DNA from 2 places in the Pseudoxanthobacter soli DSM 19599 genome. Region 1 is predicted to be linked to the other one. Evidence: predicted binding sites of a transcription regulator. Region 1 holds the regulator's gene; the other holds the start of a gene.
What was found. Region 1 encodes LexA, which represses DNA repair genes until DNA is damaged. Its sites were predicted from a motif close to TGTTCNNNNTGTGTTCNG; they were not measured.
Positions count from the first base shown of each region.

Region 1 (7,172 bases):
AGCTCGATGCGATGTTCTCGCCCCAGGTGACACTGAAGTCGGGCGGCTACATCGTCATCAACCAGACCGAGGCGCTCGTCTCCATCGACGTGAACTCGGGACGCTCCACCCGCGAGCACAACATCGAGGACACCGCCGTCCAGACCAATCTGGAGGCGGCGGACGAAGTCGCGCGCCAGCTGCGTCTGCGCGACCTCGCGGGCCTGATCGTCATCGACTTCATCGACATGGAGGAGAACAAGAACAACCGCGCAGTCGAACGCCGGTTGAAGGAGGCGCTGAAGTCCGATCGCGCCCGCATCCAGGTCGGCCGTATCTCGCATTTCGGCCTGATGGAGATGTCGCGCCAGCGCATCCGCACCGGCGTGGTGGAAAGCTCCACCCAGGTGTGCCCGCACTGCTTCGGCACCGGCGTCGTGCGCTCCACGGAATCGGTCGCGCTCCATGTGCTGCGCACCATCGAGGAAGCGCTTCTGAAGAGCGCCGCGCACAATCTCAACGTCCGCACCCGCACGGCCGTCGCGCTTTACATCCTCAACCAGAAGCGCCGCCACCTTGCCGACATCGAAGCCCGTTTCGGTGTCCAGATCAGCATCTCGGCTGACGAGGGCCTCGGCACGCACCATCACGCCGTCGAAAAGGGCGAGCTCGCGGTTCGCGACCCGAACCTGCCGCCCCCGCCCGGCCTCTCGTCGGTGGTTCACGTCGATTCGGTCGATCCGGATGCCCTGATCGAGGAGGAGCCGGAGGAGGCGGAAGACGTCGCCGAAGAGGCGCCGGAGCAGCCGTCGCCCCAGCAGGCCGGTTCCGAGAACGGCGAAGGCAATCGTAAGCGCCGCCGCCGTCGCCGCCGCCGTCGTGGCGGCGAGAACGGCGCCCGCGAGGCCAACGCCTCGGGTGAAGTCGAGCAGGGTGAAGACGACGGCGACGACGAGGGCGACGAGCACGCTCCGGCCGGGATCGCAGGCGAAGCCGTCGAGACGGCCGCCATCGGGATCGAAACCGGGACGGTGACAGCCGAAGACACGGATGCCGATGAGGCACCGGCATCGCCGGACATCGCCGTCCCATCGGAGACGATGTCGGCGGAGACCGTGTCGTCGGAAGGCGAGGCTTCGGAAGGTCAGCCTTCCGGTGCCGCTTCCCCGGACGCCGAAGCCGAAGCTCAGTCTGCCGAGGTCTCGGAAGAGGATGCCGCGGCCGCGCGTCGTCGTCGCGGTCGTCGCGGCGGACGCCGCCGTCGCGAGACGACCGAAGAGACCGACGCTGCCGAGACGAACGCCGCGACCGTGCAGGGCGGCGAGGAACCGGCCCTGGCCACCTCCCCGGCTGCCGACGAGACGCCGGCCGAGGCCGTCGCACCGGAGGCCGTGCACGATGCCACTCCCGAGACCGTCGCTGCGGCGCCGGCCGAAGAAGGTCACGAGGTCGTAGCGGCGCAGACCGCGGAGCCGGAGACCGCGGAACTGGCGACCGAGTCGCCTTCAGCCGAAGCGTCGCATGAGTCCGCGCCTGCCGAACCCGAGCCCGCAGCACCTGCGGCGGCCGAGGACACCTCCACCGCGAGCGAAGAGGCCGCATCCTGGAACGACGCGCCCGAGCAGCACCACGCCGGGGATAGCGGTTCCGAGGCGCCGGAGCCGGCTCCCGAGGCACCCGCCGCCGAACCGGAGGTCGACGACCGGCCGAAGCGCTCCGGCTGGTGGCAGCGGCGCTCGTTCTTCTGAGCGCCACTGGCCGCCCCAGGAACCCGCCGGGCTCCGAAGACGGTCCGCAGCGATGCCCCGACTGAGGGACACCGCGCTAGACGTGGATGCGCATGAAACTGTCCCCCGGATCGCCCGATCCGGGGGGCAGTTTCGCTTTCAGGCGTGCTCGATCCCGCCTCGCGGTCGCTTCACTCCGCCGCTTGCTTCACTCCGCCACTTGCGGACCTGTACCGCCCGGATGCACCACGACGGTCGCGGACAGGCCGGAAATCAGTGGGACGCCCTCCGGTACCTCGCCCAGGCGGATGCGCACCGGAATGCGCTGCGCCAGCCGGATCCACTCGAACTCCGGATCGACCCTCGCCAGAAGTCCCGCCGTGGCATTGGCATCGCCGATGGCACGGCTGATCCCCTCAACCTTTCCTTCGATCTGCGCGTCGCCGGCCATGAGCGTCACGGTCGCGGCATCGCCGACGCGGATAAAGGGAAGCTTCGTTTCCATGAAGTAGGCGTAGACATAGAATGAATGCCGGTCGACGACCGCGAGCACGCCGTTGCCCACGCGCGCGTAGTCCCCGACCGTCGCCGTGAGGTTCGTGACATAGCCGTCGACCGGCGAACGTACCTCCGCCCGCGTCAGGTCGATCTCGGCGCTCGCGAGCGTCGCCTCGGCCGCCGCCAGATCGGCGCCCGCCTCCGCGGCCCTGGTCGTCGACTTCTCGACATTCTCGACCGAGATCGCGGAGGTATCGGACGCACGCAGGCGGGAGTCGCGGTCGGCGTCGTCCTGGGCGAGCGTCAGGGCCTGCCGACGCTGAGCTACGGCGGCCTGGGCCTGCTGAACCGCCACCTGGAAGCGTTGCCGGTCGATGACGAACAGCACGTCGCCCTTCCTTATCTCCTGATTGTCCTTCACGTTGATCGCGTCGATCAGGCCGGAGACGTCCGGGGCGATCTCCACGACGTTCGCAAGCACGCGGGCGTCGCGTGTCCATGGCGCCAGCGTGTAGAACGCCCAGAGCCGCCAGCCGACGAGGACGGCCGCCGCGACCACGACGAGCGTCACGACCATACGAATGCCCCGGCTCGTCACAGCCATCGCACACCTCCCGCCAGCGTTGTCACGCCCAGAGCAAGCACGTAAAGCGCGGTATCGAACAGTGTGGAATGCCACACGAAGCGATAGAACCCGGTCCGCTTCAGCACTAGTCGCGCGAGACCGAAGGGCACGAGCGCCAGCACCAGCCAGAGCATCATCGGCGCGAGATAGAAGCCGAACAGGTCGATGTTGCCGAAATTGCCCGGCTCCAGCCAGGACCAGGAGACTGATGGTGGAACCTCGACCGGCAGGGCGGCCGAAGGTGCGATGGGCGGTGACGTTGCGGCGAGAGGCATGGGTCTGCTCTCAATCCTTCGGAAATGCGCGCAGCAGATAGGGGCGGTCGAAGCCGAAGCGGTCGGCGATGAAGCGCAGCGAGGAGGCTGCGCGCAGGACGCTCGCCGCCATATCGGACGCCGGTTCCAAGGCGACCTCTGCCAGCCGCGCACGCATTTCGGCGACCGCGGCCTCGGCCCGCGAGACGACCGCATCGGCGTCGGCGGGAGCGTCCGCCAGCATGGCGAACGCCGCGGCGAGGCTGTTGAGGCACGCATCGATCGCCCTCCGGCCATCCGGCGGCATCGCCGGATCGCTCATGAAGCGGCGCAGCAGGCCGAGTTCAAGGCAGGACGAGGCCACGCCGAGCGAACCGCGCAGAAACGTCTCGTCGCCCGGCCGGTCCAGATCGAGGCGAGGCAGCAACGCGGCGAGGTCTTCGAGCGCCTCGCGGTGCGCCCTGCGCGGAGCCGCCCGTCCACCCGCCACGGCGGCGAGGCGGCGCATGCCGGCAGCAAGTGCCCTGCGCCGCGCGGGCCGCGACGTCACCGGCACGAGATTGAAGAACACCAGGCCGATGCCGAAGCCGAACAGCAGCCCCAGGGCGGAGTTCGCGAACACACCGGGTTCGGGTCGGTAGACGTTGCCGCTGCCCATGTAGGCGACGAAGAACGACGTGAACCCGGCGCCGGGAAAGGCGTATCGCGGCGTCCCCATGACGAGCCCGGCCGGAACGAGCACGATCATCAGTGCCAGCGAAAGCGAAAGGAAGCCTTCGAGGGACGGCAGCACCAGCACCATGTAGGCATAGGCCATGACGAGCCCGCAGGCCACGAACAGGGTGTATGGCAGGCCGATCCGCGCGGGATCGTCCTGGTTGATCGCGAAGAAGATCATGATCCCGAAGCCCTCGAGCGCCGAGAATCCGGCGGTCCAGGTTGTCGCGCTCCAGAACAGGGCAACCGCGACGAGCCCGAGGCTCGCCCGCAGTCCCTGCAGGATCGCCTCGCGGTCGTCGACGGGCGCGCGTGGCTTGGAGCGCGCAGGCCCGCGCTTGGGATGTGCCGCCGCGCGCATGCTCGCCGCCTCCGCCGTCATCACCATGGCGAGCCCATGGACCATCTCGCCAGTACGCCGCAGGATCAGGAGCGCATTCGCCAGCGGCTCAAGGGGACACGTTCCGGCATGCCCTTCGAGATCCGCGGCGGCCTGCGCGACATCTCGATGGGCGTCGCGCAGTCGCTGGCGGACCTCCCTCGCGCCGCTGAACCGCGGCAGGTCGTCTGACAGCGTCCGCAGCACTCGCTGGACATCGCGGAGCGCCGGTTCCAGCCGGTCGTTGATCGCCTCGTCCTGTGCGCCGCGGATATCTTCCAGCCGGACATAGAGACCGCGCACCACGGCCAGCACGGCGAGAAACTCGGAGAGCGCCCGATGGAGCGTCTCATCGTCGACGCGCCGGTCCGGCCCCTCGAACGCGGTGTAAGATCGCAGCGCATCGAACTTGACGACATCCGCCACCATCCGCCGCCGCATCCGCATCAGGGTGTCGAACGGCGTGCCCGGCTGCAGCGCGGCGACGCCGAATGCAGCCAGCCCGGAGACGTTGGCATAGAGCGCGGCACGCAGCACGTCGCTCGCATAGCGCGGCATGACCAGCACGCTCGCCGCTGTCGAACACAGGATGCCGAGAATGATCTCGGTCGAGCGATCGAGCGCGATGGTCCACGCGGTCGTTGGCGCGGCTGCGCCCTCGAAACCGACGAGAAGCGCAGTGAAGCCGGCAAGGAGAACGCCGTAAGCCGCGAAGTAGCGGGCTCTGGTGGCCGCATATGTCGTGGCGAAGTACCACACGGCCAGACACCCGACGAGTGCGACGGGAGCCTCCGCATAAAGCGCGACGGCGACGAGGCCGGCGATCGCCCCGGCGATCGTGCCGGCGATCCGATAGAAACCCTTTGCGATCGATGCGCCGGCGGTCGGCTGGGCAAGGAGATAGACGGTGAGGATCGACCACTGCGGATCCTGCAGGCCGAGCCAGTAAGCGATGGCGAGGGCGACCAGCCCCGCCACTGCTGTCCGCAATGCGTAAACGACGTTCCGCCAGCCAATATCGATCGAGAGCGCATCCGGCCACAGGCCGCGGATTACCCCCGCCGTAGCCATCGAAGCACCTTCCCCCTTGTTGGCCGATCGCAGCCCGAATGCGCGTGAACCTTCGCCGCACGAACGAGGAGGATAAGCCAGCGCGACCGGAAGTGGGGGCGGAATTTTCCTGCGCAGGGCGTCTCAAAGCCACGGCGGGATGGCGGGACGTGTGCGCTTGGAAAACCCACGTTTCGGCAACCCGCCGAACCGAAGCCCGACTGACAGCCTGTGCCGTGCGCCGCGTCGTCTCGTCGCCCGATCTAAAATTCCTCTTTGAAATCAGTCTACTCGCGCGAATGAGGGCGACCGCGGCCGAAACGTCCCGCTCACGCGTGTCACGAGCCACAACGTCTTGAAGAACACCGGAAATTAACCGTTGCGGAACACAACTGGAACGAATAACGTTCGTTCCTGATTTGTACACCCTTCGATCTTGACTCGGACTTGAATCGTCCCCGCTCCGGATCAAAGGCTGCGCGCGGGGAAGACAGTCGTCCATATCTCCGCGCGCGACGTGCCGCCGTTCGTTCTGATCTCATGCCGAGAGGGGCAGATGCTCACGCGCAAGCAATATGAGCTGTTGATGTTCATCCATGAGCGGCTCAAGGAAAGCGGCGTTCCCCCTTCCTTCGAGGAGATGAAGGAGGCCCTCGACCTGCGCTCGAAGTCCGGCATTCACCGGCTGATCACGGCTCTCGAGGAACGCGGCTTCGTGCGCCGCCTGCCGAACAGGGCCCGCGCGCTCGAGGTGGTGCGCCTACCCGATTCGGTCTCGCAAAGCCCGGCCGCCCGGCCGCGCGGCTTCTCGCCGAGCGTCATCTCCGGTGCGCGGGATCGGACGCCCGAGCCCGCGCCTCCGCCCGTCACGACACGGGCGCAGCCGGAGCGCGCGGTCAACATGCTGGACGTACCGGTCATGGGCCGCATCGCTGCCGGCGTGCCGATCGCCGCGATCCAGACCCAAAGCCACAGCATCACGCTGCCGTCCGAGATGCTGCCGCCGGGCGAGCATTTCGCACTCGAAGTGCGTGGCGACTCGATGATCGAGGCCGGCATCCTCGACGGCGATACCGTCGTCATCCGCCGTTCGGACAGCGCGGACACCGGCGACATCGTGGTCGCGCTGGTCGACGGCGAGGAGGCCACGCTGAAGCGGCTGCGCCGCAAGGGTGCCTCCATCGCGCTCGAAGCGGCGAACCCCGCCTACGAGACCCGGATCTTCGGGCCGGACCGCGTGCGCGTTCAGGGCAAGCTCGTCGCCCTGCTGCGCCGGTACTGACGTCGCGTTCTCCTGCGCGCATTGGCACGCCGACCGGGATTGGCGCCCCGGAATAAGAGGTGTGAGATCTGTGGCTTGGGATCGGCGGCAGGGGTCTGCAGCCAGGATCTGAGCATGGCGTCGCCGCGCGGGGACCAATGCCCCTGGATCTTCGATCCGGGACTCTCAAGCGCCGGCTCTCTGAGACGGGCCGGCTGCTTGGGAGACGTGCGCCCGGGATCTCTGCGGCGGCGCCGGCGGGCGGCCTTGGCCTGCCGCGTCATCGCCGGGTCCGCCTTCGGCGCTTCCGTGATCGGCCGGGCCGGTTTATGGTCCGCGGCGCTCTTGAAGTGGCGTCGCCTTGAGCCGACGCCTTCGGGTCTGTCGGAAGGGAATGCTGTGATGTCTGGAGAGGGAAAGCGGCTTTCGGATGATGCGGCCGGGTCCGTGACGCCGGTGGTGCTGTCGGGCGGCACGGGAACGCGGCTGTGGCCGCTGTCGCGGGAGGCCTATCCGAAGCAGCTCCTGCCGCTGACGAGCGAGCGCACCCTCATCCAGGAAACCGTGCGCCGCTGCGCCGATCCCGCGCTCTATCGCAGCCCCGTCATCATCACCAACGCCGAGCACCGCTTCGTCATCGCCGAGCAGCTGCGCGAGATGGGCGTCGAGCCCGCCGCCGTCG
Region 1 covers NZ_FRXO01000001.1:1,055,471-1,062,642, forward strand. Annotated here, with positions in the region: gene BUF17_RS04475 (ribonuclease E/G) at 1-1,727, shown strand, start outside; gene BUF17_RS04480 (efflux RND transporter periplasmic adaptor subunit) at 1,915-2,808, opposite strand; gene BUF17_RS23175 (DUF1656 domain-containing protein) at 2,799-3,104, opposite strand; gene BUF17_RS04490 (FUSC family protein) at 3,115-5,250, opposite strand; gene lexA (transcriptional repressor LexA) at 5,786-6,511, shown strand; partial or broken gene BUF17_RS04500 (sugar phosphate nucleotidyltransferase) at 6,893-7,172, shown strand, end outside.

Region 2 (7,172 bases), 840 kb from region 1:
CCGGCATGGATCTCGGCCTGAAGGGCCAGAAGATGCTCGACGTCCTGCGGTTCTTCCGGCCGGAACGGATCGAGGATCGCCTTGCGGGTGCCGGCGGTGTGCACACGCCGCTCGATGCCGAGCTTTCCGATCAGGTCGACGAAGCCGAACCCCTGCGAGACCACGCCTATGGAGCCGACCACGGAGGACGGATCGGCGACGATCTCGTCGGCGGCGACGGCGACCATATAGCCGCCGGAGGCTGCGACGTCCTCGACGAACGCCAGCACCTTCTTGCCGCTCTCCTCCGCAAGCGAGCGGATGCGGCGATGGATCAGGTGGGACTGGACCGGTGAGCCGCCGGGGGAATTGACGATGAGCGCCACGGCGGGCGCATCCTTCACCGCGAAGGCCTTCTCCAGCGGCGAGGCGACGGAGGCGAGCGTCACCCCCGGCCGGAACGGCGCATCGACGCCTATGACGCCTGCGATGCGCACCACGGGCACGGTGATACCCGCGCGCCCCAGCTTGCCGGGCAGATAGCGGCGCAGACCTTCGAACATTCCGGGCGTCTCCCTCGTCTCGCGTGCGATGACATCATCTTACCCGCGAGAGAATGGGGACGGCGGTGCACGCAGACAAGGCGGGGGCGCCTTGCGCCCGCCCGCATTCCGCCTGCTCGCAGATCAGTGATAGCCCTCGCCGGGCTTCAGCTTGCCGCGGAACGTCCAGTAGACGAACGCGGTGTAGGCGAGGATCAACGGCAGGAACAGGATCACGCCGAGCAGCACGAACATCTGGCTGTCCGGCGCGGCAGCGGCGGCCCAGACCGTCACAGTCGGCGGCACCAGATAGGGGAAGGTGGAGATGCCGAGGCCGAGGAAGCAGAGCAGGAACAACGCCACGGACGCCGAGAACGTGCCGAGGCCCTTGCCCCGCTCGATGGCGCGATAGGCGAGCCAGGCGACCAGCAGCGTCACCAGCGGCACCGGCCACAGCCAGTAGATCATCGGCTCGGAGAACCACCGGTCCGCGATCCAGGGATAGGCGAGCGGCGTCCAGAGACTGACGATGCCGATGAAGGCGACAAGCGCGAGCAGGAGCGGCCGCGACCACAGCCGCGCGCTGCCCGCCAGCGGCCCGTCGATCTTCATCATCATCCAGCCGCAGCCGAGCAGCGCATAGCCGGCGACAACGCCCAGGCCGCACACGACCGAGAACGGGGTCAGCCAGTCGAACACGCTGCCGCCAAACGCGCCGTCGACCACCGTCAGACCGTGGATCACGGTGCCGAGCACCACGCCCTGGCAGAACGCCGCGACGGTGGAACCGCCGGCAAACGCCACGTCCCACCAGCGGTGATGGGGCTTGGCGACGAAGCGGAACTCGAACGCGACGCCGCGGAACACCAGCGCGAGCAGCATCACCACCACCGGCAGGTATACGCCCGGCATGATGATGGCGTAGGCCTTCGGAAAGGCCACCCACAAGCCGCCGCCGCCGAGCACCAGCCATGTCTCGTTGCCGTCCCAGTAGGGCGACACCGAGCTCATCATCTGGTCACGGTCGGCTTCCTTGCGGGTGAACGGAAACAGGATGCCGACGCCGAGATCGAACCCGTCGAGCACCACATAGAGCACGATGGCGACGCCGATCAGCAGTCCCCAGATCACCGGCAGATAGAATTCCATGAACACCATGGCGGATCACTCCCCGGCCTGAAGGGCGCCACGCCCGGCGGGCTGCGCAGCGGAAATCGGACGCATGTAGCCTTCTTCCTCGCCGCCGCCGCTATGGTCGGCGCCCGATTCGGAAACACCCGGGCCACGCCTCAGAACGTGGTTGATGTAGCGCGCGCCCGCAACGAAGACGATGAGATAGACGATCACGAACAGAATGAGCGTGACGAGTACAGCGCCGGAGGGCAGCGGCGAGTGGGCATCGGCGGTGCGCAGGATGCCCGTCGCGACCCATGGCTGACGGCCGATCTCGGTCACGAACCAGCCGGAGATCACGGTCACGAAGCCGATCGGCCACAGCCAACTCGCCGCGCGCAGATAAAGCCCCTCGGAGAACAGGCGGCCGCGCCACCACAGCCACGCGCCGAGCAGCACCGCCGCAAGCATGACCGCCCATAGGCCGACCATGATGCGGAAGCCGAAGAACGGCAGCACCAGCGGCGGGCGATCCGCCTCCGCGAACGTCAAGAGGCCCGGATAGGTCCCGTCCCACGACCGCGTCACGATGAGGCTGCCGAGGTGGGGAATCGCGATCTGGTAGAGATTGCGCTGTTCCGCCTCGCTCGGAATGGCGAAGACGACGAGCGGCACGCCGGCGCCGGGCACCTCGTCGCCACCCCAGTGGCCCTCGATGGTCGCCAGCTTGACCGGCTGATATTGGCGGATCACCTCGCCCGAGGCATCGCCCACATAGCCCTGGATCGGCACCAGCACGATCAGCAGGCCCAGCGACATGCGGATGCAGGTTTCGGCGAGATCGACCGACTTGCCCTGCAGCCACCAGCGGGCACCGGTCGCGAACACGACGAAGCCGGTGGTGATGAAGGCCGCGAGCACCATGTGGAAGAAGCGCGTCGGGAACGTCGGCGAGAAGATGATGGTCAGCCAGTCGACCGGATAGGCAATGCCGTCGCGCAGTTCGTGGCCGACCGGATGCTGCATCCAGCTGTTCGCGGACAGGATCCAGAAGGCGGAGATGCAGGTGCCGACCGCCACCATCAGGCAGGAGAAGAAGTGCAGCCACCGCGGCACCCGGTTCCAGCCGAACAGCATCAGGCCGAGGAACGTCGCTTCCAGGAAGAACGCCGTCAGCACCTCGTAGCCGATCAGCGGACCGATGACGTTGCCCACGACCTCCGAGAACCGGCTCCAGTTGAGCCCGAACTGGTACGACAGCACGATGCCCGAGACGACGCCCATGCCGAACGAGACGGCGAACACCTTCGTCCAGAAGCGGGCAAGCCGATCGTAACGGTCATTTCCCGTGAACAGCGACATGCCCGTCAGCGTCGCAATCCAGGCTGCGAGGCCGATTGTGAAGCTCGGGAAGATGACGTGAAAGACGATGGTGAATGCGAACTGGAACCGCGACAGCAGCACCGGGTCTAGCGATTCGATCATCGGGCGTTGCCTCCATCCGCAGGGGTCTTCCGAGACTGACGTTCGGCACCGGCCGCGGTAGATACCGGCGCGATGCGAGCGCCCGGTTTCCACCACCGGAGCGGCTTCCCGGTCACGGCAATGGACTCTCTCTCCACCCCGCCCTACGATGATGACAGAAAACCAAAACACGCAATAGAGACGTTTTTCATATTGCACGCTTAGGATCTGGCGACAATTCGCCTCGCAAAAGGCAATGCCATCCAGCCATAGACGCAATTATCACTTTCTAACAGATTATAAGAACGCTCGATAAACTTAAAGTCATCAGCAATTTCGCATCGCGCTCATCAAAGTAGCACGGTAAAATTTACCAATTTATACTAAATCAAAATCTCGAAACGATGTGCGGAATATGGCGCTACCGTGGCACAACCAAGACCTCGCAATAGAGGGCCGTGCGGAGAACAGGCGATTTCTCTTCGGCACATCGCTGCACGGGTGCGCGCAGCCGCAGGCGTTCAGCCCGCCAGCGCCGACCTGATCGCGCGGAAATCCCGCCACGCCAGCCGCTTTTCCAGAGGCTGGCGCAGCAGATAGGCCGGGTGCAGCGTGGCCATGGCGCGGATCTCGCGCCCGCCGATCGCCACCGTCATCCAGCGCCCGCGAAGCTTGCGGATGCCGTCGCTGGAGCCGGTCAGCGCCTTGGAGGAGGCCCCCCCCAGGAACACGAGCACCTCCGGAGCAACGAGTTCGATCTGCCGGGTGATGAACGGCTTGCAGATCTCGGTCTCTTGGGGGCTCGGCGTGCGATTGCCGGGCGGACGCCAGGGCACGACATTGGCGATATAGACCGAGGAGCGGTCGAGGCCGATCGCGGCGAGCATCAGGTCGAGCAGCCTGCCGGACCGGCCGACGAACGGCAGGCCGGCGATATCCTCTTCGCGGCCCGGCGCTTCGCCCACGAACATCAGCCGGGCGGCCGGGTTGCCGTCGGCAAACACGAGACGCGTCGCCGTCTTCCTGAGATTGCAGCCTTCGAACCGCGCCAGTGTCTCGCGGAGTTCGTCGAGGCTCGTCGCCGCGGAGGCGAGCGCGCGGGCATCCGCGATCGCGGCGTCGTCGGGCACCGTCGCACCCGGCGTGCCGCTCTCCGGCGGGGCCACGAAGCGACGGGGTTCCAGCCCCGGAGCAGCGGCGCCGGCGGATGCGGATCGAGTGAAAGATGGCGGCGGGGCGGCCGGAGCGAACGCCTGTGGCTTTTCCACCGCCTTGAAGCGATCGGGCGCCACATCCGACACGACGGCATCGACGCCCATCGCGTCGTACAACTCGATCAGGGCCGCAAGTTCGGCGCGCCGGTCGCCGTCGGAGAGGCTCATGGCGCGCTCCGCATCCGGGCGGCAGATCGACGCGGCGGCAGCGTGGCACCGGACAGGACGTGCCCGGTGCGCGCGATCCGCGCGGGCGCCGTCTTCCGCGACACCGCCTCAGGCTCCGATCCGGGAGAGGATTTCCGGCGAAACGCGCAAGGCCAGAAGCGCGCCGCCCAGGCGGCCGCGGGCCCGCACGAGATCCGCCCGTGAGGCGACGCGCGCCTCGGAATGCAAGACGTGCAGGCGGCCTCGCCCGATGCGGCGCACGAGGTCGATTTCCTCGTAGCGCGGCAGGTCGCGGTGGCCTCCGAGCTTGTCGTAGAGCGCGCGGGGCAACAGCAGCGCCTGCTCGGCAGCCGGCATCCGCAGCACGCGCGCGGCGAGCGACACACGCGCCTCGGCGACGCGGGCCGCCAGGCCCATCTCGTCGAGCGCGAAGCGAAATACCGCCGCCATTTCGACGCCGCGACCGCTGCGCTCCGCGCGCTCGGCGAACGTGGCCGCCTCACCGTGCCACCCGTTCGACAGCACCGCCCCCGGCCGCACGAACATCAGCCACGAGCCGCGCCGCCCTTCGGCAGCCCCCGCCCGCAACCGGCCGGCGAGATCGCCATTTCTTTCCAGGATATTGCAGCCGGATTCGTCGGCGACCCGGAGGGTCCCGTCGCGCGAACCGGCATCGACCACGACGACCTCGCGCACGACGCCGTCGGCCGCCGCGCCGACGAGCGACGCGAGCGTGTAGGCGAGGGCAACCTCGCTGTTCGATGTCGGGATGACCACTGTGATCATGGTTTTTCTCATACACGCTTTCCCGTTCTGCCGCGAGTGCGAACGACCGCGCGCCGACGCAAATGTTCTTGTTATGTTCTGTTCGATCGCCTATGTTCCGGGAATGTCGGGCCGATTGGCCCACCACCGGGAGGTGATCCGATGGCCGCCAGAAACGTCCTCGAAAAGCCGCGCGAATCGATGGCCGCCAACGCAGCGCGTGCGATGCCGCTGCCGTCCGGCCCGACCCGCGACGAGCCCGATCGCTTCGGCGTCGCCGTGCTCGAAGGGCAGCGGCGCGGACGTGGCGCCGGGCTCAATCCTGAAGGGCGCTTCGAGGCCGAGCGGCGGGAGATCGTCGACGATGGCTGGCAGTCGCTCGATGAGGCGGCGCCGGTCCGCACCGAGGTGCGGGAGGAGCGCGCGCGCTCCGCCATCACCAGGAACACCTCCCCCGATATCGGGTTCGACCGGTCCCTCAATGCGTACCGCGGCTGCGAGCATGGCTGCATCTACTGCTATGCACGCCCCTATCATTCCTATGTCGGTCTTTCGCCCGGGCTCGATTTCGAGACCAAGCTCTATGCCAAGTCCAACGTCGCGGAGGTTCTGGAGCGCGAGCTGGCGGCGCCCGGCTATGTGGCCCGCACGCTCGCGCTGGGCACGGCGACGGATCCCTACCAGCCGATCGAACGGGAACGGCGCCTGACCCGCGCCGTGCTGGAGGTGATGGAGCGCACCGGGCATCCCGTCGCGATCACGACGAAGTCGGCGCTGGTGACCCGCGATATCGATATCCTGTCCCGGCTCGCCGCGCGCGGACTTGCCAAGGTCGCGCTTTCCGTGACGACCCTCGACCGGCGGCTGGCGCGTTCGATGGAGCCGCGCGCCTCCACGCCGGAGAAGCGGCTCGATGCGATCCGCCAGCTGACGGAGGCCGGCGTGCCGACAGCGGTGATGGTGGCTCCGGTGATTCCGGCGCTGAACGATTCGGAAATCGAGCGCATCCTCGACGCCGCCAAGGCCGCGGGGGCTGACGAAGCGGGCTATGTGCTGCTGCGACTGCCGCTGGAAGTCTCCGAGCTGTTCAAGGACTGGCTGGTGCGCGAGTACCCGGACCGCTTTCGCCATGTCATGTCCATCGTCCGGGCGATGCGCGACGGCAAGGACTATGATGCGTCCTTCGGCAAGCGCATGACCGGCGAAGGGCCCTATGCGTGGACGCTCGGACGACGCTTCGAACTCGCATGCAAGCGGCTCGGCCTCAATGCGCGGCGGATGCGGCTAAGGGGCGACCTGTTCGAACCGCCGGTGCCGCAGGGCGCGCAGCTCAGCCTGTTCTGAACGGTGGAAGCGTCTTCTGAATGGTGGAAGCGCGCTGATCCACAAAGCCGCGCCCCCGCCCACGGGCGCGGAAAGAACCCGGCTTGGAGTCTGTCATGATGTCGCCCTCACCTCCCAGGATCACGGCCATCACGCTCGGCGTGCGCGATCTCGCGGCGTCGGCCGCGTTCTATGACCGGCTCGGATGGCATCGCTCGTCCACGAGCGTCGAGGGCGCGGTGGTGTTCTACCCGTCCGGCGGCGCCGTGTTCGCCCTGTTCGGACGCGAAGCGCTGACCGAGGATGCGGGGTTGCCACGGGAGGCAGCCACGGCAACCGTGACGTTCGGCGGCTTCTCGCTTGCGAGAAACCTGCCGGACAGGGAAGCCGTCGACCGCGAACTCGCGAACGCCGCCGCAGCCGGTGGTACTATCGTCAAGGCCGCACATGACACCTTCTGGGGCGGCTATTCCGGCTACTTCGCCGATCTGGACGGTCATCTTTGGGAAGTCGCCTGGAATCCGTTCTGGCCGCTCGACGGAGACGGCGGCGTCGTCCTGCCGCCCTGAAGCACTTCGGGCGGGTATGAAGGCGCACCGAGCTG
Region 2 covers NZ_FRXO01000001.1:212,621-219,792, reverse strand. Annotated here, with positions in the region: gene BUF17_RS00890 (S49 family peptidase) at 1-542, opposite strand, end outside; gene cydB (cytochrome d ubiquinol oxidase subunit II) at 666-1,670, opposite strand; gene BUF17_RS00880 (cytochrome ubiquinol oxidase subunit I) at 1,686-3,119, opposite strand; gene BUF17_RS00875 (uracil-DNA glycosylase) at 3,620-4,480, opposite strand; gene BUF17_RS00870 (glycosyltransferase) at 4,589-5,266, opposite strand; gene BUF17_RS00865 (PA0069 family radical SAM protein) at 5,408-6,589, shown strand; gene BUF17_RS00860 (VOC family protein) at 6,688-7,137, shown strand.
Region 2: the regulator LexA is predicted to act here: its motif matches at 5,330-5,347, upstream of BUF17_RS00865 (PA0069 family radical SAM protein).